Regions from separate parts of the Photobacterium kagoshimensis genome, predicted to be linked through region 3. Evidence: predicted binding sites of a transcription regulator. Region 3 holds the regulator's gene; each other region holds the start of a gene.
The links. The regulator CRP, encoded in region 3, controls carbon source genes, mostly activating them, when cyclic AMP is high. The targets are predictions, from matches to a motif close to TGTGANNNNNNTCACA.
Positions count from the first base shown of each region.

Region 1: a site for CRP is predicted at 4,023-4,038, ahead of rppH (RNA pyrophosphohydrolase). Genes of this name have one in related genera too.
Region 2: a site for CRP is predicted at 4,249-4,264, ahead of udp (uridine phosphorylase). Genes of this name have one in related genera too.

Region 1 is NZ_JAKJSO010000023.1:85,664-93,485, forward strand. It holds gene L4C35_RS19845 (LysR family transcriptional regulator) at 1-398, shown strand, start outside; gene L4C35_RS19850 (hypothetical protein) at 806-1,051, shown strand; gene L4C35_RS19855 (NADP(H)-dependent aldo-keto reductase) at 1,145-2,179, opposite strand; gene L4C35_RS19860 (DUF6482 family protein) at 2,405-2,707, shown strand; gene mutH (DNA mismatch repair endonuclease MutH) at 2,725-3,408, opposite strand; gene rppH (RNA pyrophosphohydrolase) at 4,192-4,713, shown strand; gene ptsP (phosphoenolpyruvate--protein phosphotransferase) at 4,755-7,010, shown strand; gene L4C35_RS19880 (sulfite exporter TauE/SafE family protein) at 7,020-7,822, shown strand, end outside.
Region 2 is NZ_JAKJSO010000008.1:613,926-621,747, forward strand. It holds gene L4C35_RS03305 (L-serine ammonia-lyase) at 1-1,175, shown strand, start outside; gene L4C35_RS03310 (ADP-ribosylglycohydrolase family protein) at 1,281-2,243, opposite strand; gene L4C35_RS03315 (acetate uptake transporter) at 2,344-2,937, opposite strand; gene udp (uridine phosphorylase) at 3,341-4,108, opposite strand; gene L4C35_RS03325 (zinc/cadmium/mercury/lead-transporting ATPase) at 4,451-7,000, opposite strand; gene L4C35_RS03330 (M20 family metallopeptidase) at 7,169-7,822, opposite strand, start outside.
Region 3 is NZ_JAKJSO010000012.1:134,903-142,724, reverse strand. It holds gene L4C35_RS10055 (aminodeoxychorismate/anthranilate synthase component II) at 1-505, shown strand, start outside; gene L4C35_RS10050 (aspartate aminotransferase family protein) at 921-2,138, shown strand; gene astA (arginine N-succinyltransferase) at 2,378-3,394, shown strand; gene astD (succinylglutamate-semialdehyde dehydrogenase) at 3,410-4,885, shown strand; gene L4C35_RS10035 (DUF1338 domain-containing protein) at 4,986-5,780, shown strand; gene L4C35_RS10030 (hypothetical protein) at 5,881-6,075, opposite strand; gene crp (cAMP-activated global transcriptional regulator CRP) at 6,295-6,927, opposite strand; gene L4C35_RS10020 (OsmC family protein) at 7,200-7,604, shown strand; gene L4C35_RS10015 (phosphoribulokinase) at 7,699-7,822, opposite strand, start outside.

The DNA.
Region 1 (7,822 bases), on a different contig from region 3:
GTATAGGTCAACTGGAGATGTGCCACTTAGTATCGCCACAGCACCTTTTAGCCAAAGAGTCCGTAGTGGATTGGCATCATCTCAAATCGCATCGTCAGATTTTATTGAGTGGTCGTTATCGAAAATTAGCTCACCGCTGGCAGCTCTCTGATTCAATGTGGATCACAGACAGTGCTTTATCGGCAATGTTGTTGGTTAGTAGTGGTATTGGTTGGACTGTGTTGCCACGTAATATTGTTGGTGATCTTATTCAGTCTGGTTTATTAACCGAGTTAGTGACCAAGATGGACACAGAGGCCTGGCGCCAATCGGTTGATGTGGCTTATTCCAATCAACAAGCCTTAGGACCAGCCACTAAAGCATTGTTAGCTTTGCTGAAAGAAATTCAATTGCAGTGATGCCTTTCGTTAGAACAATCAGAAATAAGATAGAGCAGCTGATTTTATTATGCTGCTTTTTTAGGCTTAAATGATGACTTATTGGTATAAAGAATGCTGATAGTTAAAGTGGCTAGCATAAAAATGCTTTATTCATTTTGGTGAATATTTGTGCTTGTTTAATTCTCTACAGTGGTTAAAATTTACACGTACTTAACACTTACCCACATATTCACTAGGAGGCGACCATGATGATTTTCTCAATGCATACATGTATTGCGCCGTTTAGTGATACCTCTAAAAATTCAACACAATAACAGCCATCCGCTGTAACTCAGGGCCGCGGATACTGTCGCGGTTACTTGCAGTAAAAGTTTGATCTCGTCAGCATCAGTGACCCTCCAATATTAACTATGGAGAGTTAAATTATGCGCCAATCAGTTTATTTACGCCTAGCGGTACTATTAGTTCGTGCTGATCTTTATCGTGAGCATCAAGCATGGCGACGTGAAAACCGTCGAATCCAAGTGGATTTTTCACACCTATCTGAGCACTTGTTGCAAGATATTGGCATTGGTAAAGATCGCCGTTTAGATGCCGAATTCGGGGCTAGTCTTGCACAACGCAAAACACGTCACCTTCGACGAGAGTTTCGATCTAGACAGCTCACGTAATAGCTGCCCTGTCGCTATTACGTATCAAAGTGGCAGGGCAGAATAAACCGGTAAGAACAGATAATCATCCCCGCCTTATGCGGGGATGATTCGTTATGGGCAAGGGTTAGAATATTGCACACCGATTTCGGAGAGATCCTGTAAAACATCATCAGTTAGACTGAGGTCAATACTCTTAATATTGGCATCTAATTGGTCAAGGTTGGTTGCCCCAATGATGTTTGAGGCGACAAAAGGAGGTTGATTAACAAACGCTAATGCCATTTGGGCCGGATCGAGGCCATGTTTATGGGCGATGGCGACATAAGCTTGAGTGGCGGCGACGCCTTGTGGGTTGAAGTAGCGCGAGAAGCGCTCGAATAAGGTACAGCGCGCCCCTGCAGGTTTAGCACCGTTGAGGTATTTACCACTGAGGGTACCAAATGCTAATGGTGAGTAAGCGAGGAGTTCAACGCCCTCGTGGTGACTGATTTCAGAGAGCCCAACTTCGAAACTACGGTTAAGCAAACTATAAGGGTTTTGGATCGAGATCACCCGAGGAAGATTATGTTTCTCGGCTAATTTGAGGAAGGACATCACCCCCCAAGGCGTTTCATTGGAAAGACCGATATAACGAATTTTACCTGCACGTTGTAGCTCAGCCAGCGCTTCTAGCGTATCAAGAATGGTTACACCCGAATTGTCTTCTTTGTATTCGTAGTTCAGTTGACCAAAACAGTTGGTTTCGCGTTGTGGCCAGTGTAATTGGTATAAGTCGATGTAATCGGTTTTTAAGCGATTAAGGCTGGCATCAACGGCATCATGAATGTTGCGATGATCCAGTGCCATATTATCGCGAATATAGGGAAGGTTACGTGGCCCTGCAATTTTGGTTGCTAATACCACCTTGCTGCGTAGCCCTGTTTTCTCTAACCAATTGCCGATGTAGGCCTCTGTTAATCCTTGGCTCTCTTTATTGGGGGGAACAGGGTACATCTCGGCAGTATCAATGAAGTTTATCCCGCGCTCAAAGGCGAAATCGAGTTGGCTGTGTGCCTCTTTTTCTGTGTTTTGTTCACCAAAGGTCATGGTGCCAAGGCAAATTTTACTGACCTCGAGTGAGGAATGGGGAATGCGGTGATATTTCATTAGCCCTCCTTGGACTGCAAGTACCAACAAATAGGCTGTTTACTGCTACTTTCCAACAGGTGCTTAGGTGTACCACCCTAGCATGCAAGTGAAATGGCATTTGTTGGCTGGGTATATGTTATTAACTTAACGAGAGTTTATGCAGATGTCGACTGCCATTTACTTGCTGAGTGAGGGAATGTGACACATAGTTATATCTAGCCACTGTCGAAAGGATGCAGATAAATGCAACTGACTCAGTTTAAGCACTGGCTTAAATCGCCAGGTAAGCCCCAGCCAAAATGCGTGGTGATGAGCCACGCTGGTATGGCCGATTACTTGATGGAGATAGAATTTAAGCACCAGTTGGTGCCACTTAAAGATGATGCCGATGGTATGCTAATGTTTCGGAATATGGAGCAAATTGGCGATCTTTTGAAACCTTTGGGGATCGATACCGTCATCTTACGTGTTATCGATCCTTACGATGAGTTTTCACCTGATAATCAGCTATCACGCTGCAACGAAGACATGAGGATCATCCTCTGATACAAAATGAGGTAGGGCTAGATGATAAAGTGTTTGGCAAGAATGGCCGCGGTAAAATGGGTTTTGAGATAAAACCCACGAGGTAGCGTTTTGATTGGCTGACCATTCGCACCATAGGCTTCGGTTAACGCTTTATTGTTGGCCGCCTTTGGTCGTAACTGTAATACCTCGCCGTGTTTGGCGGTGATCTGCTCGACCTGTCCCAACACGATCATGTCCATTAATTCTTCCCAGTCTTGACGAAGTTGGCTTTCTTCTTCTGGTGATGGCTGCCATAACAGGGGCGAACCAACGTGGCGATCAGCCAAGGGAATATCGCGCTCTCCTTCGACAGGCACCCACAATACTTTGGCTAATTTATGACGAATGTGGCTATTTTGCCAATTAAGACCATGCAAGCCTATTAATGGGGCAACGCAAACAAAGGTGGTTTCTAATGGCTTACCATGATAGCCAATAGGGATGGTTTTTAGCTCGATCCCGAGTTCAATAAAATCAGGTACGGGTTTGCTGCCCGCACTTGCCCCTAAGTGCCATTCGAGTAATTGTCCTACCCAACCTTTATCACGTCGCAGATCTTGCGGTGGAGTTAGACCCGCTTGGGCAGCCAGCTCTCCCAGCGTGAGTCCTGCTAAGGCTTGTGCTCGTTCAAGCAATTCTTGTTCGGTTTGTGGTGGTAAGGGGGAGGAAATACTCGTCATACTAAGCCACTTTAGGTTAAACAGTGAGGTCACGTGAGTATTTTATCATAAGCCACCGATGAACTGATGATTAGCGGACAAGGCTGTTGTCTGGTTTGAGGTGTTTTTAAGCGAATGTTGGCTATGGTATCTGATTTTCAAACAAACGGTAGATAGTAATGCTTTATTGCCTGCATTTTAGTTGCCTGAGGGTCAATAGATGTGGGGGGGTAGCTGCGAGGGAGAAAGTGGTAGCCAAGAATATGGGCTAGGATCATATCGAAAAGATATCCACAGGTCTTTTGATTAAAAAAAGCACAGCGCCAAGCTCTGGATGTATACACAGGGGTTAGTGTGCTTTTTAGGCAGAATGCTGGGGTTGTTATCAGGTAAGAGGTCTTGATGGTGTGGATAATTTCATAACTGGTGGATCTTTAACCGATCCGCTTTTGCTGATGTTTTAGTCACTCACTCTACGTGTTTGTTAATGTGTTCTTCCTTGTAATATTATGTTTTTAGTTGGTTTTTGCCTTGTTTGGTTTGTTTTTTAATCATTGCCCAATCTCGCTGATAAGGTACTTTATTCACGTTAAAGGTGCTTCTTCACAAATCTATCCACAGAAAAAGTGAATAAATGTGGGTTATGTCTCACTTGGCTGTTTATAAAACATTCCTTGTTATTGAGTTATCCAGAAACTGAGTGCTAGGTAGGAAAAAACAGTTAATAATTAGAATGTTTGTTAACCTTTGGCGCGATCTATGAAAAAATCAGCTGTAATAGAGATTTATAATTGAGGTCGTCTAGTGATTGATGGCGATGGATACCGTCCTAATGTCGGGATAGTTATCTGTAATAGCCACGGCCAGGTATTCTGGGCTCGACGATATGGACAACATTCTTGGCAGTTTCCACAAGGTGGTATTGATGAAGGGGAAACCCCTGAGCAAGCCATGTACCGAGAATTGTATGAGGAAGTAGGGCTTACCAAAAAGGATGTAAGGATCATAGCCTCCAGCCGCCATTGGCTGCGCTATAAATTACCCAAACGTCTAGTCAGGTGGGACTCGAAACCCGTTTGTATCGGGCAGAAGCAAAAGTGGTTTTTGCTTAGCCTAGAATGCGATGAGTCAAAGGTGAATATGCAGCGTGGGAGCACGCCGGAGTTCGATGGTTGGCGATGGGTCAGTTATTGGTATCCGGTGCGTCAGGTGGTGTCTTTTAAGCGTGATGTTTATCGACGCGCATTAAAAGAGTTTGCCGCAATGGCGATGCCATTTAAGGAACGTAAAGAGCGTAGAGTGAAGCGTCACAAGGGTCGCCGTTAAGCTTGCTGATGCCCACTCTAAAGTAAGGCGCAAAACAGCTTATGCTGACACAGCTCAGAGAAATTGTAGAAAAAGTTGCCAGTGCTGAAACCCTGATCGATGCGCTCGATCAGTTGGTGATCAGTACTTGTCAGGCAATGCATACCGATTGTTGTTCGGTGTATATCGCTGACTATAAACGTCAAGAATACACCTTGATGGCAACACAAGGCCTAGTCAAAACCCGCCATCATATCAGTTTGGGTTTTGACGAAGGCTTAGTCGGGTTGGTTGGCCGCCGAGCCGAGCCTATCAATATCGCCGATGCGCGATCACATCCCCAGTTTAAACACCTGCCTGGTACAGGCGAAGAACACTTTGGTTCTTTCTTTGGCACGCCTATCACACACCAGCGTAATGTCTTAGGTGTGTTGGTTATTCAGCAAAAAGATCGTCGCGAATTCGATGAAAGCGAAGAATCGTTCATGGTCACGCTCGCGGCACAGCTGGCGGTGATCCTTGCCCATGCTAAAGCGCAGGGGATGTGGCCAGATCAACACGATGGTTTGCATTTAATTGGTTCGGCTTCATCGCAAGGGGTCGCGGTGGCTAAAGCATGGTGGGATGATAACCAACCACGTTTAGAACATGTCTTGCCTGCCTCTTCATTGAACTTAGAGAATGAACAAGAGCGGCTGACGATTGCAATTGATTTGGCGAGTAATGAATTTCGCCGTTTGCGTAAGCGCTTTGACAGTGAATTGCATAAAGAAACTTTAGCGATTTTTGATCTGTTCAGCCACTTGCTTAATGATCCTATGCTACGTAAGGATTTGTTTGCCAAAGTGGCATCGGGCGATCAGGCTGAATGGGCTATTCGTCAAGTTGTTGAAGCGTATTCAACCCGTTTTGCCAACATGAAAGATGCGTATCTCAAAGAGCGTGCGCACGATATTCGAGAACTCGGTCAACGCCTGTTGTTCTTTTTGCAAAATGAAGACGTTATCGAGTACAAGTGGGATGAACCGCGTGTACTGCTTACACGGGAATTAACCGCAGCCATGCTCGCGACAATTCCACGAGATAAATTAGCGGGGGTTGTCGCCCAAGAAGGCGCCGCGAACTCACATGCGGCGATCTTATCGCGTGCACTCGGTATACCTGCAATCATGGGGGTCGATTTTATCCCTGAGAAAATCCATAACTGCCAAGTGGTTGTGGATGGTTACCGGGGTGATTTCTTAGTAAACCCCAATCGTCATGTTTTAAAAGAATACCGACGTTTATTACGCGAAGAAAATGAATTAGATAAAACCGTTGAGAGTGCACTAGCGAAATGTGCGGTCACCAAAGATAATCAGCGTGTTTACGTACACCTTAATGCAGGCTTGAGTGCCGATACCAGTATCGCGGTTAATCGTGGTGTTGATGGTGTGGGGCTCTATCGAACTGAAGTTCCCTTTTTATTGCAACGTAGTTTTCCATCAGAGGAAGAACAAACGGCGCAATATCGGACCATTTTAGCGTCATACCCCAATAAGCCCGTGGTGATGCGTACCCTTGATATTGGTGGCGATAAACCGCTGCCTTATTTATCAATAGAAGAGGATAACCCATTCCTTGGCTGGCGTGGTATTCGCTTTACCTTAGATCATCCGGAAATTTTTCTTATTCAAGTTAGGGCCATGCTAAAAGCCAGTATTGGTTTGGATAATATGGACATCTTGCTGCCCATGATCTCTGGGATCGCAGAGCTTGATGAAGCGATTATTTTGATCGAACGGGCGTTTGAAGAAGTGAGTAAGCACGCGCAGCATCAAGGTAAGGTATTACATCGTCCACGGTTAGGGATCATGATTGAAGTCCCCTCGATTTTGTATCAGCTGCCAGCATTAAAAGGCAAAGTAGACTTCATTTCGGTGGGAAGTAACGACTTAACCCAATATTTATTAGCGGTTGATCGGAACAATGCACGGGTTGCGAATGTCTATGATGCATTACACCCTGCAGTTTTACATGCTTTGCAGCATATTTTGGTATCTAGCCAGCAACTTGGTATTCCTGTTAGTGTGTGTGGTGAGCTTGCAGGTGATCCGGTTGGGGCATTATTGCTGGTGGGCATGGGTTATCGTTCGTTAAGTATGAACACCCGTAATGTCGCCAAGATTAAATATATCCTTCGTCAGATAGCCTCTGAGGATATGTCGAAGTTGGCCCAGCTAGCGCTTCAGTCATCGGTAGCGACAGAGGTTAGAACAACAACAACTCGTTTCGTCGAAGACAAAGGTCTTGGCGGCTTTATTCGTGCTGGTAAGTAGGGTAAATAAATGGAATCCACATTATGGCTGTTTGCCATGTGCTTGGCACTAGGGAGTGTCGTTGGTTTACTTGCTGGGTTGTTGGGTATTGGTGGTGGTTTATTAGTGGTCCCTGCTTTAGTGTGGTTATTACCGCAGGCGGGGATCCCCACTGAGATGGTCATGCATATCGCATTGGCAACATCATTAGCCAGTATTGTGCTTACCTCGGGGTCATCGGCGCGCAATCACTTGCGATTAGGTAACGTTGATCTGCAAGCGGTGAAAATGTTGGCACCGGGAATTGTGCTGGGTGGGCTGGGTGGCAGTATGATTGCAGAGCTAGTGCCTGCTGAATTGTTACCGAAGATTTTTGCAGGAATAGTGCTATTTTTGGCGTTACAAATGTTGGCATCTATCCGCTTTTCAACCCATGAGCGAACCCTTCCAAGTCCGACTAAGTGTATTTTTAGTGGCGGGATCATTGGTGTGGTATCGAGCTTAGCGGGTATTGGCGGTGGTTCACTTACTGTGCCTTACTTAAATTGGCATGGATTAGAAATGCGACGTGCCATTGGCAGTGCTTCATTGGCTGGGGCAATTATTGCAGTGGCTGGTATGCTAGGCTTTATTGCAGCAGGGGTAGGTGATGAAGCATTACCGCCTATGAGCATTGGGTATGTGTATTTACCCGCTTTAGTGGGAATTGTCTCGACGTCAGTGCTAACTACTCGCCATGGTGCTGCTTTAGTGAGCAAAATGCCGACTCCGACATTAAAGAAAATATTTGCTGTATTTTTACTTTTTATCAGCTTCAAAATGTTTATGGGTTA
Region 2 (7,822 bases), on a different contig from region 3:
ATATCGCTATCATCATGGGTCTAGCGGGCAACAGCCCTGAACATGTTGATATTGATAGCATCCCAGGTTTTATTGCTCGTGTTGAAGAAACAGAGCGTCTACCTGTTGGCATGCACTGCCACACTGTCGACTTCCCTCGTGACGGTGGCATGAACTTCCATACGACTAACCTTCCTCTTCACGAAAACGGCATGACAATCACAGCCCTAATCGGTGAAGAAGTTGCGTACACTAAGACATACTACTCTATCGGTGGTGGCTTCATCGTTGACGAAGAAAACTTCGGCAAAGAATCGGAGTCTACAGTTAAAGTACCTTACATGTTCACCAAAGCTGAAGAGCTAGTTGATCAATGTAAAGAACACGGTTTATCTGTTAGCTCGCTTGTTATGGCGAACGAGCGCGCAATGAACGCAGAAGACGAAATCAGCACTTACTTCGCTAATATCTGGAAAACCATGCGTGAATGTATGGAACGCGGTATGAACGAAGAAGGTATTCTGCCTGGTCCACTACGTGTACCTCGTCGTGCAGCAGCGCTTCGCCAACAACTGATGACAAATGAAAAGCTAAGCAATGACCCAATGACAGTTGTTGATTGGGTTAACATGTACGCTTTCGCTGTTAACGAAGAAAACGCAGCTGGTGGCCGTGTAGTTACAGCACCAACCAATGGCGCATGTGGCATCATCCCTGCTGTATTGGCTTACTACGATAAGTTCATCCAATCTGTTGGCCCTAAAGATTACACGCGTTACTTCGCGGCATCTGGTGCTATCGGTGGTCTATACAAGCGTAACGCTTCTATCTCTGGTGCTGAAGTTGGTTGCCAGGGTGAAGTAGGTGTTGCTTGTTCTATGGCGGCAGCTGGTCTTGCAGAGCTTATGGGTGGTAGCCCTGAGCAAGTATGTATGGCTGCTGAAATCGCAATGGAGCACAACCTAGGTCTAACGTGCGACCCTGTTGCTGGTCAGGTACAAGTTCCTTGTATCGAGCGTAACGGTATTGCTGCAGTTAAAGCGATTAACGCAACCCGCATGGCTCTACGTCGCGCATCTGCACCACGCGTATCACTTGATAAAGTTATCGAGACTATGCTGGAAACAGGTAAAGACATGAATGCTAAGTACCGTGAGACTTCTCAAGGTGGTCTAGCAATCAAGGTTATCTGTTAATCGTCAGGTTATAACCAGATGATTAGATAAATGAAAGGCTACAGAATCTTGCGATTCAGTAGCCTTTTTTGTCTGTGGTTGTAACCTATAAAAGCGAGCAATCACTTAGTTTCCAGAAGCCGCCAATAAGGCTTCTATATCTTCCGCAATCGCTTCACCATTTTGTAAGGTCGTCAGCCATGAGATAGGAATACCATTCTCATCGCCAAAGCCGTAACATGCACCAGCAATCGCCCCAACTATTATGGCTCGGCCACAGCTATCGCCTGATGCTTTTATATTGTTCAGTACCGCTTCAGTATAGCTATTACTGTTTTTAAGCACCCACGCGGTAAGCGGTAAACTATCCGCTAAACGGCAGGCTTGGTTCACTATGGTAAGTACGTGGCTCAGATCATTAACATCATCATTAAGTACCCTCACCTGCTCTATCTTTTCTCGTATTTCTTCAGGCGCTTTGATTTTTAATATATTAAGAACTGGGTCTATACGACGAGAACGCAGCGCTTCATTTAACGCACAGGCAAATGCTTTTGCGCATTGCAGTGCCGTCTCGTTTTGGTGAGTAATACCGACAATCCGCTCAATTTCTTGCTCAAGCTTTTCTGAGGGGTACTTTAAGGCAACTAATGCAGGAATGGCACACAAAGCAGGATTTTGGTCATCATCACTGCCTGAATCTTCAGGCCAGTCATCAGGATCTAGTGAAGATAATGATAAAACTAACGCTTTCGTTGGGCTATCGACATAGCCAATGAATTCTCCACCTGGGCCGAAGTGTTCTAAGACATGCTGCTGGATATGGTGAGTGCTAATCGTAGGATCACTCAGTAAACGAATGTAGAGCGCAAGCCACTCCCCATAGATCGTCGATTCACCTGCAACCAACTTATCATGCGCATAGTAACCATCAACACCTTTATAATGGTCGGGGCTAGGTTCAATAAAAGGGAAATTAGGAAGAGATAAAAGTGATTTCACTCGCTCGGGAGAATAGATCCAATGAGAGCCCATACTCGCAGCGTCTGCTATGAGTGCCCCCATAATCGCTGCATATCGCTGTGCCATACTGATTCCTTATCGTCTAGAAGATGATGCTGAGACACTTCTATTCTAGACGATCAAAAAAACCTCGCCTAAGCGAGGTTTTTTCATCAATCAGGCGCGATTAAGCTGCAGCTTTAAGCGGTGCTGCTTGCGCTACTTTTTTCTCACCAACAGGCAGAATTGTACGACCAAATTCGTTGTTCAGTACTTGTGCCATAGCGAAGTAGATTGCACTTGCACCACAGATGATACCTTCAAAACCAGCGATTGTGCCGATTAGCGCGCTACCAGTGAAGTCACGAGCAGCAAGCAGGAAGAATAGTACTGTTAGTGAAGCAAATACGAATTGCTTAGCACGTGGGTAGCAAAGTGAACCGATGAACATGAAGCCAGTGAAGATGCCCCACAGTAGTAGGTACCAACCCATGAAAGGTGCAGGGCTTGCTGCTAGACCCATTTTTGGCATAACCATCAAACCAACAAGTGTTAGCCAGAATAGACCGTAAGAAGTAAATGCTGTTGTACCAAACGTATCACCACGTTTGAAACACATCATGCCTACTAGCACTTGACCAAGACCGCCGTAGAAGATACCCATTGCTAGGATCATTGAATCAACAGGGAAGAAACCCGCATTGTGGATGTTTAAAAGGATGGTAGTCATACCAAAGCCCATCAAACCTAAAGGCGCTGGGTTAGCTAGTTTTGTAGACATTGAGTTCCCCTACAGGAGTAGTTCAAAAAAAGTAATAAATATTAAAAAATGTGTGCATCTGTAATGCGCGGCGAATTCTAATGGATGATCACGGCAAGATCAATCCACCAAACGTTGAAAAAGGCAGCAAAAAGAGAAAAACATTCAACTTTTTTGATTTAAGTAAATATAAAGTGCAATTAACCCCTTCCAGCAAATGTAAGTAAGTGTAAAAAACGTAATTTTATAGATAAATATGCACCTTGATACATTCACAGTGAAAATATCCAGAAAGTTTAACACTTAGGTCTTCGTTCGAACCCCACTCCCGCTATCACTCTTTCAAACACTAAATAGCAGCCATAAAAAAACCACCCGAAGGTGGCTTTAGACGTGTAGAAGCCAAAGCTTCATTTTGGAAATATTATTCAGCAAGCATACGACGGGCAGCATCAACCACAACTTTGATTGAACGTGTTTCTGTCGCTTTCAATGTTGCGTGATCTGGGATCTCTTTTTGAGTACGGTTGATAATAACGCCCGCAACACAACCAGCACGTAGGCCTGAGCTTGCACACATAGTTAATAGCGTTGCAGATTCCATTTCAAAGTTAAGCACGCCCATTTGCTGCCACTCATCCATAGAGCCTTGGAAACGACGAACAACACGACCTGTGAATGTATCGTAACGCTCTTGACCAGGATAGAAAGTATCGCTTGATGCAGTCACACCTGTATGCACTGTTGCGTTATCAGCGTCACATGCTGCTTTCATTGCAGTTGCAACCTCAAAGTCTGCAACTGCTGGGAATTCCATTGGGGCAAAGTGAAGGCTAGCACCATCTAGACGAACAGAACCTGTGGTCACAATCATGTCGCCAGGGTTAATATGCGGCTGAATAGCACCTGTTGTACCAACACGTAAGAAAGTGCGTACGCCAAGTTGTGCTAGCTCTTCTACAGCAATCGACGTAGATGGACCACCAATACCTGTCGAACAAACTACTACTGATTTACCATCAAGTTTCGCGCGAAATACGGTGTACTCACGAGAGCTTGCTAGAAACTCAGGGTTATCCATTAGGTTGGCAATCTTTTCAACGCGAGCTGGATCACCAGGGATGATCGCTAGTTCAGCACCGTTAAGATCCGCTTTGTTAACACCTAAGTGGAAAACATTATTGTCAGACATATTGATATCCTTTTTATCGTTATTGCATTCTGTGTAGGGTTGCCAGAACACTTTACTCATAGGGTACGTTAAGAGCCATACTCAGCAAGTTTCACTCTCAAAAGCATGTTCTTACGATAGCCCAACAAATCGCACTTTTTAGTGATTGTTGTCACGTTAAGCAAAATCGCCTTGTTTTCATTTCTCAGCAAACAGTGATCACCATCACTTAAAATCGTTTGCGGTTGGCAAGGATCACAAAAAAACCGCAGCTACATTTCCGTAAGCTGCGGTTTATTTTAGTCAATGAACGACCAATAACGCTGATAATTTAACCAAAAAATACCTTGGTTATGCACTTCACTATTTATCAGGATTGAAACGAAGCAGCCTTAATGCATTTAATGTCACCAAAGCAGTCGCACCACTATCAGCTAAAACGGCGACCCATAACCCTGTCATTCCGAGTAAAGTCGTGACCAAGAAAACGCCTTTTAAACCCAATGCAAGTACGATGTTTTGACGAATGTTCGCAAGCGTTGCACGCGACAATACAATCATATTCGGCAATTCAGATACACGGTTATGTGTTAAAGCTGCATCTGCAGTTTCTAGCGCAACATCGGTACCGCCTCCCATCGCAATACCAATCGAAGCCGTTTTCATCGCTGGTGCATCATTGATACCATCACCCACCATGGCAACATTGTGAATTTCATTCATGTCACGCACAGCAGATACTTTATCGGCTGGAAGTAAGCCTGCACGGTAATCAATCCCAATATCCGCCGCAATGGCACTGGCGGCGCGATGGTTATCTCCCGTTAGCATAACGGCACCCACTCCGATTTCTTTCAGTGCGATGATTGCTTTGGCTGCATCATCTCGCAGATTATCACGCCAAGCGATAACACCGACAGGCACGCTATCACGCATCGCAACCACCAGCGTTTTACCCTGAGCTTCAAGCTCATCAACTGTTTGTTGCTGTTCAGGGCTGAGTAACACACTCTCTGGCAAACGATCAGCGGCACATAACAAGATCATGACGCCATCCACTTCACCTTGAATCCCTTTACCCACCAATGCTTCACGGTGCTTAGCTTCTGGGATTACAATACCCTTTTGCTCTGCCGCTTTAATTACCGCCATGGCAAGTGGATGTAGCGATCCCGCTTCAATTGCGGCGGCTTGACGCAATAGCCTTGATTCATCACCTTCCCAGCTCACCAGATCTGTCATCACTGGCTTACCTTCGGTCAAAGTACCGGTTTTATCAAACGCGACCGTTTTAATATGGCCAAGCTGTTCAAGCGCTGCACCACCTTTAATTAATGCGCCTCGTTTAGCCGCAGCCGCTAAGCCAGAGGTAATAGCTGCAGGCGTTGAAATAACCAATGCACAAGGACAAGCAATCAGCAGCAAGGTTAAGCCTTTATACAACCACACATCCCAAGACTGACCAAAGAACATAGGTGGAATAACTATCACTAAGGCCGCAAGCACTATCATTGCTGGTGTATACCAACGGCTAAACTTATCCAGGAAACGCTCTAATGGTGCTTTACGTGACTCTGCATCTTCGATCAAATGAAGAATACGGTCGATAGCATTATCACCTTGTTCTGATTCAATCGTTAGCTGCACCACTTTATCTGCAACCAATGAACCAGCCATCACTTTATCACCAGGAGCGCGTTCGACAGGAACCGACTCTCCTGTTAATGCACTTTCATCAAAACTTGCTGCAATATCTAATACAATACCATCGGCAGGTAAGCGAGCACCTGGTGCAACTTCAATCACATCACCTTTCTTTAGGTTATCCACAGCGACTTTAGATCGTTCACCGTTTGGCTTTACAAGTGTTGCTTCTTCAGGCACAAGATCCATCAGCGCTTTCACACCACTTCGAGCACGAGAAGCTGCGTAACCTTCGAGCTGCTCGCCAAGCAAGAAGAGTAACAGGACCATTGCCGCTTCTGCGGTTTCGCCCAAGTAAAGCGCACCTAATGCCGCAATTGACATTAAGGTTTCAATTGAAAATGGTGAGCCTGATTTCGCTAAACTGATCGATTTTTTCAGAATAGGTATCAGCCCTAAGACCGTCGTAACCGAGAAAGCAATTAGGCCGTAAAACTCAGACTGACTATCGATCGCAAATGAAGCAAGCATCATTAATGCAATCGCAATCACAGGGAAATGTTGTTGAATAAAGCTCGGCTGTTCTTCTATCGCGGCTGATTTTGATCCAATTAAACGAAAGCCTGCTTCTTTTGCTTTTGCTTCGATTTTATCAGCCATCGGAGATGCACTGCTTACCACCAACTTTTCAGTGGCGAACATCACTTTAGCGTGCTCAACACCAGCAATACTCATCACCGCTTTTTCAAGTTTGGCGGCGCAGCTTGGGCAGTCCATGCCTAAAATATTCCAACGCTGGCTATGCTCCGCGTCTTTGGCGATTGCAGCTTCATCCCCTTCATCATTCAATACATCCGCATTCACCGAGCATTGCCCAGCACTACAGCAACCAGAGGCGTCACTGCTTTGTTGCGTTACTTTCTGATGAGAGTGTGACAATTCAGCAGCATGACTATGCTGTTCGGTCACACTTGAATGCGCATCCAATACGGAGGAGGAGTCCGCTTTTTCAGCTACGGTGAATGCTTTAAATTTCGCCATCGATTTACCTGCTAAAGGTTGGTTGATTATGGAGCCTGAGGAGGCTACATCACCACCATCATCGCCTTCACTTGAATCAGAAGAATTGCAGCAACTTGTAGAATGATCCGCTGCAGTTGCACAACAATCTGTTACAACCGCACTTTCAACGCTAACTGTGGTTGCATTGCCTGTAGTTGCTTTCGTGGTATGGATATGAGTTTTCTTACTGTTACATTGAGCACACATGGCGCATCTCCTTAATGCTTTCATACCGAAATAAACATTACTGACGGTATGAATGGTTGTTCTGGCAATGAATATAAACCTTGGAGTTAAGTCTAAGGTCAAGCAGCAACGCAATAAAAAAGCCAAAACTTTTCAGTTTTGGCTTTCGTTATTAACTAAGACTCAATTTTACAATCGGCGTAATGTATTTGCTAACAACTCAATGCGCGGTGCAATGGAGTCAATCAGTAGATATTCTTTATCACTATGGAAGCCTGCCCCCATAGGACCAAAGCCATCAAGCGTTGGTGTACCAATAGCTGCAGTAAAGTTGCCGTCAGAGCCGCCACCAGCATCTTCCCAACCATACACGATATTCAGCTTGTCAGCTTCTTCACTCACAAGCTTAATCAAGGCTTCAGTGTCACTTGATGGCTGCATTGAAGGCTTAAAAGTAACTCGATTGATCGTCACACTCGCACCAGCTTCAAACGGCGTTTCAGCCATTGTTAATAGCTTCTCGTGGATCGTCTCTGCTTCATCAGTGTTCCAGAAACGCAGGTCAACCGTCGCTTTTGCGTAATCTGGCACTACATTGACAGCCATGCCACCTTCAATGACACCCACATTCATCGTGGTGCCCGTTTCAAGGTTAACCATGTCTTTAATCGCTAATGACCAGTGGCTCAGTTCATAAATTGCATTCACGCCTTCAGCCAATGCAGAGCCCGCATGGGAAGCGACACCGTGGAATTCAATTTCGTACTTAGCATTGCCCTTACGCGAACGGATCAAGTTACCTGTTGGGCGCGATGCTTCACAAACAAGCACTTGGCGGCTCTT
Region 3 (7,822 bases):
AGTTGTACGCAACGATGAAATTGATATTGCAGGCATTGCCGCGTTAGCACCGAGTCACTTGGTGATCTCTCCAGGGCCTTGTACGCCAGATGATGCGGGGGTATCACTGGATGCCATTCGTCATTTTGCGGGTCAGTTACCTATTTTGGGCGTGTGTTTAGGCCACCAGTCTATTGCGCAAGTGTTTGGTGGTGATGTAGTGCGAGCACGACAAGTGATGCATGGTAAAACCTCGCCAGTTATTCATACTAATCGCAGTGTCTTTGAGGGGCTTAATAATCCACTGACGGTGACGCGTTATCATTCATTAGTGGTTAAAGCGGAAACCTTACCTGACTGTTTTGAAATAACCGCCTGGACCGAGTGTGATGGTGGGTTTGATGAGATCATGGGTATTGCTCATAAGACGCTGCCTATTGAAGGGGTGCAATTTCATCCTGAGAGTATTTTGACCGAGCAAGGTCATCAGTTATTGGCGAATTTTCTTCAACGAAAACTGAAATAATGATCAAATAAGTGGATGTGAGGTATCTCAAATACGAGATCTTTATCACTATTGTTAACATATATTTCATTTTTATCTGCATTTTTAGCGGCATGTGTTATTCGGTAGAATATTCGCCTGAATAATCTATGCTCAAACACCGTTTTTCATTCTTTCTTCCTAGATAGTCTACATTTCCCTTTTATCCGCCTTATGATACGTGGGGTGATGCTTGGCATCGTTCTGTTCTTTCCTTGAAGGAAAGACACCCTTTATTGCTGCCCTCTTCATAAATCTGCTTATTACACGCATAAATATCTACGGCTTATCCAATTTCAGGCAAACTTTTACGCGCAAAAAGAACTTTCTGCTATTGGAAATCGTTAATAAAATGTAAATACTATGCTTAAGGCGGTATACACAGAAGGAAAGTGTGATGGCAATGGAACAAAAAGTAGAACGTCAGCTATTTGATGAGGTCATGGTGCCTTGTTATTCCCCGATGCAGATTATTCCTGTGAAAGGGAAAGGTGCACGCGTGTGGGATCAGAATGATCGCGAGTATATCGACTTTGCCGGTGGTATCGCGGTGAGCTGTTTAGGGCATTGTCATCCCGTGATGGTTGACGCGCTAAAAGCGCAAGCCGATAAACTGTGGCATTTAAGTAATGTGATGACTAACGAGCCTGCATTACGTCTTGCTAAAAAGTTGACCGAGCACAGCTTTGCTGAGCGGGTCTTTTTTGCCAACTCGGGGGCAGAAGCGAATGAAGCCGCATTGAAATTGGCGCGTCGTTACGCTGCCGATACATTCAGTGCTGAGAAATCAGAAATTATCGCGTTTAAACAAGGCTTCCACGGGCGTACCTTCTTTACGGTAACGGTTGGTGGGCAAGCGGCTTACTCGGATGGCTTTGGTCCTAAACCAGGCGATGTGACCCATCTACCTTACAATGATCTTGCGACACTGGCGGATCATATCTCAGATCGCACTTGTGCCATTATGATGGAACCACTGCAAGGTGAAGGCGGCATTATCTCGCCAACGCCTGAGTTTATTCAGGGTGTGCGTGAGCTTTGTGACAAGCACAATGCATTATTGATCTTTGACGAAGTACAAACCGGTAATGGCCGTACGGGGGAGTTTTATGCCTATCAAGGGTTAGGGGTGACGCCTGATATTCTAAGTACCGCTAAATCACTGGGCGGTGGCTTTCCGATTGGTGCCATGCTCACTACGGCAGAGCTAGCCACGCACTTGAAAATTGGTACCCACGGTTCGACCTATGGTGGTAACCCACTCGCGTGTGCGGTGGCAGAAGCTGTGGTGGATGAAGTCTCCAAGCCTGCCGTGCTGGCAGGTGTCAAAGAGCGTGAGCAATGGTTCCGCGATGGTATCGCCACCATCAATGCTAAATACCCTATTTTTGCTGAAGTACGTGGAAAAGGCCTATTACTGGGCGCCGCTTTGAATGATGAGTGGCAAGGTCGTGCGCGTGATGTCTTGTTAGCGGCGGGTGAAGAAGGTTTGATGGTGCTTGTCGCGGGTACTAATGTAGTGCGCTTTACACCATCGTTAGTGATCAGCAAAGAAGAGGTTGATTTGGGTTTAGCCCGTTTAGAAGTGGCGATTGCTAAACTGTACAACGCGTAATGGGTGTCGAGGTCGTCGCCTCAAGGTAATTCAAAAATATGGTTAGACGCGTGCAGTGCCCATGCATTGCACGTCTTTTCTCTCTCGCTGAGCGAGAGCATAGCGGCTGGCCCGCTTATAACTGACTACAGCCATTGGCAGGAGCTTGATAGCTGTAACTTTTCGCCCCCTACATTGGCGAAGTTATTTCCAACACTAAGTTAGCGACATGATCGCTACCTGCATCAGGAGGGAGTTCGATGCTGGTTATTCGTCCTATTACTGCAACAGATTACCCGGCGCTTATGCGCTGCGCGGAAGAATCTGGTCATGGTTTTACTTCACTGCCTGTTAACGAAGGCATGCTTCGTAATCGTATTGCACACTCAGAAGAGAGTTTTGCAAAAGAGGTAACGGAAATTGGTACCGAAGGCTACTTGATGGTCGCGGAAGATACTGAGACGGGTGAAGTGGCAGGTACAACTGGGATAGAAGCTGCCATTGGTTTAGATACCCCTTTCTATACGTATCACTTGAGCACTGTGGTCCACGCTTCACGTCGTTTGGATGTTCATAACGTGGTGAAGTTGCTGACATTTGGTAACAACTACACAGGCAACAGTGAACTCTGTACGTTATTTTTACGTCCTGAGTGGCGTAAAGGTCTCAATGGTCGCCTGTTGTCTAAAGCGCGATTTTTGATGATGGCCGAACATGCTCACCGTTTCTCACCAACCGTGATTGCTGAGATGCGCGGCGTCTCTGATGACGAGGGACATTCTCCGTTTTGGGAGTGGCTAAAAGAGCATTTCTTTTCGATTGATTTTACCTATGCCGATTACTTAACGGGGATTGGTGCGAAAGGCTTCATTGCTGACTTAATGCCGAAGTTGCCGATTTACGTCAACTTGCTCAGCGAAGAAGCCCAAGCTGTGATTGGTAAAGTGCATGACAACACAGCCCCTGCATTGCGGTTACTCGAGCAAGAAGGGTTTACCTGCCGTGGCTATGTGAACATTTTCGATGCAGGCCCTATGGTGGAGTGTGAGGTTCGCAATATTGAATCGGTGCGCCATTCTTTACGCTGTCGCGTTGAAATTGGCGAGCACAGTAGCTCGCATGATTACTTGATCAGTAATACCTTGTTTGAAAATTTTCGAGCTACGGTTGGAAAAGTCGCGGTTGATGGAGAACGTAATATTGCGATTGTTTCACCTGCGATGGCGACAGCGTTACAGCTACAACAAGGCGACATGGTTCGCTTAATAGGACAATAAGATAAGGGGAATATCATGGCACAATCATTCGCAGTGAATTGGATAGCAGGGAAGTGGGTAGCGGGTCTTGGTGAGTCTTTTCAGTCGTTAAACCCCTTCAATTCAGAAATGATTTGGCAGGGACAAGCGGCAACCGCAGACCAAGTTGAACTTGCGGTGAAAAGTGCTCGTGAAGCCTTATTGAGTTGGCGCCATACCTCGCTTGACGCGCGTCAGGCCATTGTTGAAAAGTATGCTGAACTGCTCAAAGAGCACAGCGAAGATATTGCCACCACCATTGCGGAAGAAACGGGGAAACCCTTGTGGGAAACCCGCACCGAAGCCGGGGCTATGGTGGGTAAGATTGGACTGTCGTTACGTGCTTACCATGAGCGTACAGGCCATAAAGAAAAAGAAGTGGCAGGGGCGACAACGGCCGTGCTCCGTCATCGGCCATTGGGCGTGATGGCGGTCTTTGGGCCGTATAATTTCCCTGGCCATTTACCCAATGGCCACATCGTTCCTGCATTATTGGCGGGCAATACTGTGGTATTTAAGCCATCTGAATTAACGCCTAAAACGGCGGAAGTGGCCATGAAGCTATGGCAACAAGCTGGCTTACCCGCTGGTGTGATTAACCTAGTGCAAGGTTCGCGCCCAACCGGTGAAGCGCTGGCGAGTTCAACAGGGATTGATGGCTTGCTGTTCACGGGGAGTGCGAATACGGGGCACATTCTTCATCGCCAATTTGCAGGGCAACCCGGTAAAATGTTGGCATTGGAGATGGGCGGTAATAATCCCATGGTGATCTCAAATGCCCATGGGGATGTTGAAGCCACAGTTTATACCATTATTCAATCCGCGTTCATTAGCGCTGGCCAGCGTTGTACCTGTGCCCGTCGTTTGTATTTGCCGAAAGGTGAAGTGGGTGATGCCATTGTTGCGCGTTTAGTCAAAGCAACCGCGCAGCTACGCATTGATGGGCCATTTGCTGATCCTCAGCCTTTTATGGGGCCGCAAATCTCAACACAAGCCGCTGATGGCATTATTGCCGCGCAAGCCAATTTGGTGCGCCTGGGTGGGGAGGTCCTGCTTGAAGCAAAACGTGGTCAAGGGGCGATTGTCTCACCGGCTATCATTGAAGTGAGTGCCATTGCTGACTTGCCTGATGAAGAATACTTTGGCCCATTATTGCAAGTCGTGCGTTACGACGACTTAGCCCAAGCCGTTACCTTGGCAAATAATACCCGCTATGGCTTATCGGCAGGCTTGATCTCCACCGATGATAGTGAGTGGCAATATTTTATTGATCATATCCGAGCAGGCATAGTGAACCGTAACCGTCAGCTGACTGGTGCGAGCGGGGATGCGCCATTTGGGGGCCCTGGCGCATCAGGTAACTTACGTCCGAGTGCTTACTATGCTGCTGACTACTGTGCTTACCCTATGGCATCGATGGAGGGTGAACAAGCTGAGCTACCTGCACAGCTATCGCCAGGTATTACTTTGTAAGCAAGTTGTGCAGACACCATCAAACTAAAAAAGAAGTGCCATACTGATTAGGTCGAATCAGGGCACTTCTACATCTATCATCAGCGGGGAGCATCTCAACATGGAAAGAGTAGAGCAACTGTTTAACAACCTATGGCAAGACTATATTCAACGTCTGTGCCCGTCAGCCGATCAGGTGCATACGCTGCTGACGGAGGATGAGCCTTTACTGAATGACCATATTGCCTTGCGGACATTTAACTTGCCTAAAGTGGGGCTAGACGTGTTGGCGGCGCCGTTTATTGCGATTGGTTACAAACCTTGCGGTACCTATCATTTTGAATCTAAAAAACTCTACGCCGAGCATTTTGAGCACCCCAACCCTGAGGCGCCGAAAGTGTTTATTAGTGAGTTGTTGGTGGGTCAGTGTTCTTCGCTACTGCAGCACGCGGTGCGTGGACTGGTTGATCAAGTGCCTGAGCAAGCGATGAAAGATCCCGCTTTCTTATATGGCGGCCGCCTGTGGGACATTGATTATGATACCTATGAGATGTTAGCTGCAGAAAGTGAATATGCGGGTTGGTTAGCGGCGCATGGCTTTGGTGCTAATCATTTTACGGTTAGTATTAATCAGCTTGAACAATTTACCGAAGTGGCTGAGGTGAACCACTTATTGGCGCATAATGGCTTTGCGATCAATGCCTCGGGCGGTGAAGTGAAAGGCAGCCCAGAAGAGATGCTTGAGCAGTCTTCAACCATGGCAGATAAAGTGCCTGTGGCCTTTTTAGATGGTGTGAAAACGATCCCCGGTGGTTTTTATGAATTTGCCAAGCGTTACTCGCAACCCGATGGTGAAATTTATACCGGATTTGTTGCCGCATCAGCCGATAAAATATTTGAAAGTACAGACAGCTAAAGCGCGGTTTGACTGACAATGACACCACAGCAAAATCTGTATGGGTATCACGGCAAAAGGCCATGTTGATAGCATGGCCTTTGTGCTATCTGGCGTTGTATTAATACAGGCTTTCTAAGGGCGGTGACCACTGCGAGCCTTCTTGACGCTGTGGTGTATTCGCCAATGAAATGTGCTGCTCGAGAAAGTGACGCTGACCACTAAAGCCTGTCATTTCGACCGTGGTCGGTAATGGGGCAATCGCGGTTGGTGGTCGGGAACTGGTGTTGTACGGAGAAAAACGTTCGATATCCATATCGTAAAGTCCACTGTGCTTATTGTTCTGAATTCTTGGTGGTATCACCCTAACGCCTGTTATGCACAATGTAGCAAAGGTGGCGGGGTTAGCAAGTGAAGATTCAGTGACAAGGTTAGCAAATTTGGATTTAGATATACGTGAGAGGTATGGCTGCTTCAGATATGAAAAAAGCCGCAAAAGCGGCTTTTTCTTAGCGATATTCGATGAATCAACAGATTAACGAGTACCGTATACCACGATAGTTTTACCGTGTGCAGAAATCAGGTTCTGCTCTTCAAGCATCTTCAAGATACGACCAACGGTTTCACGTGAACAACCCACGATTTGACCGATTTCTTGGCGAGTGATCTTGATTTGCATGCCATCAGGGTGTGTCATTGCATCAGGTTGTTTCGCTAGGTTTAGTAGCGTCTGTGCAATACGGCCTGTCACATCTAAGAATGCAAGGTCACCCACTTTTTGGCTTGTTACTTGAAGGCGGTTAGCCATTTGTGCCGAAAGGCGCATCAAGATATCTGGGTTTACTTGAATAAGTTGGCGGAATTTCTTAAATGAAATCTCGGCTACTTCACAAGGTGTTTTAGCACGAACCCAAGCTGTACGTTCTTGACCTTCTTCGAAAAGACCAAGTTCGCCAATGAAGTCGCCTTGGTTTAGGTAAGAAAGGATCATCTCTTTGCCTTCTTCATCCTTGATAAGAACAGCAACAGAACCTTTTACAATATAGTAGAGAGTTTCCGCTTTCTCACCCGCATGAATCAAAGTGCTTTTTGATGGGTACTTGTGAATGTGGCAATGTGAAAGAAACCACTCTAGTGTTGGATCTGTTTGAGGTTTACCTGGAACCATATTACTAACTTCCTCTGCGTTTGTTGCCCAACAACGACATCCCTATAATTTCAGTCTGGGCTTAACAATAGAATTGCTCGCTGGTTAGGATATTAAGTCAGCCGCTGGGCTGCAAGCTCACTTGAATAATTAATTGAGAGTTTAACTTTTTTCGGTCGGCATTTCTTGATATTGATCTATCTGAAATCGTCATTTTGTACTCATAAGTGTGCACATGATCACACGGTTGTTAGATTATGCAGAATTGACGCCAAAACACTAAGGAGAAAGCAATGCAGTCACGTGTGAAATGGGTAGAAGGAATGACATTTCTTGCCCAATCAAATTCGGGTCACAGTGTGGTGATGGACGGCAACGGTGGCGAAAAAGCACCCAGCCCGATGGAGTTAGTTTTGATGGCTGCGGGGGGGTGTAGCTCGGTCGATGTAGTAGATGGGTTACAATCTGCCGATCAAGGTATCACGGGCTGCGAAGCACAAATTTCCTCGGTGCGCCGCGAAACGGCACCACGCATTTTCACATCGGCGAATTTGCATTTTGTCGTGACGGGACATGATCTTGATGAAGGTTTAGTGGCGCAAACGGTCGCCAATTCACTTGAGAAATATTGCTCGGTTTGTTTGATGCTAGGTGAGGGGGTTGAGCTGACCCATTCCTATGAAGTGATCGCGGCATAAATTGATGAATGCGCAAGGCGTTGATGCGTGATGAAACGGAGACGTGAATGTCTCCGTTTTTGTCGCCTATCGCTTCACGGGTTCTGATCTGACGCTAGCCGATTTTGCCTGTTTCAATCAACTGTTGGATCAGGGGCCGCATTATCAATTCCATCGCAAAGCTCATTTTCCCGCCCGGTACCACCAAGGTGTTGTGGCGTGACATGAACGAACCTTGG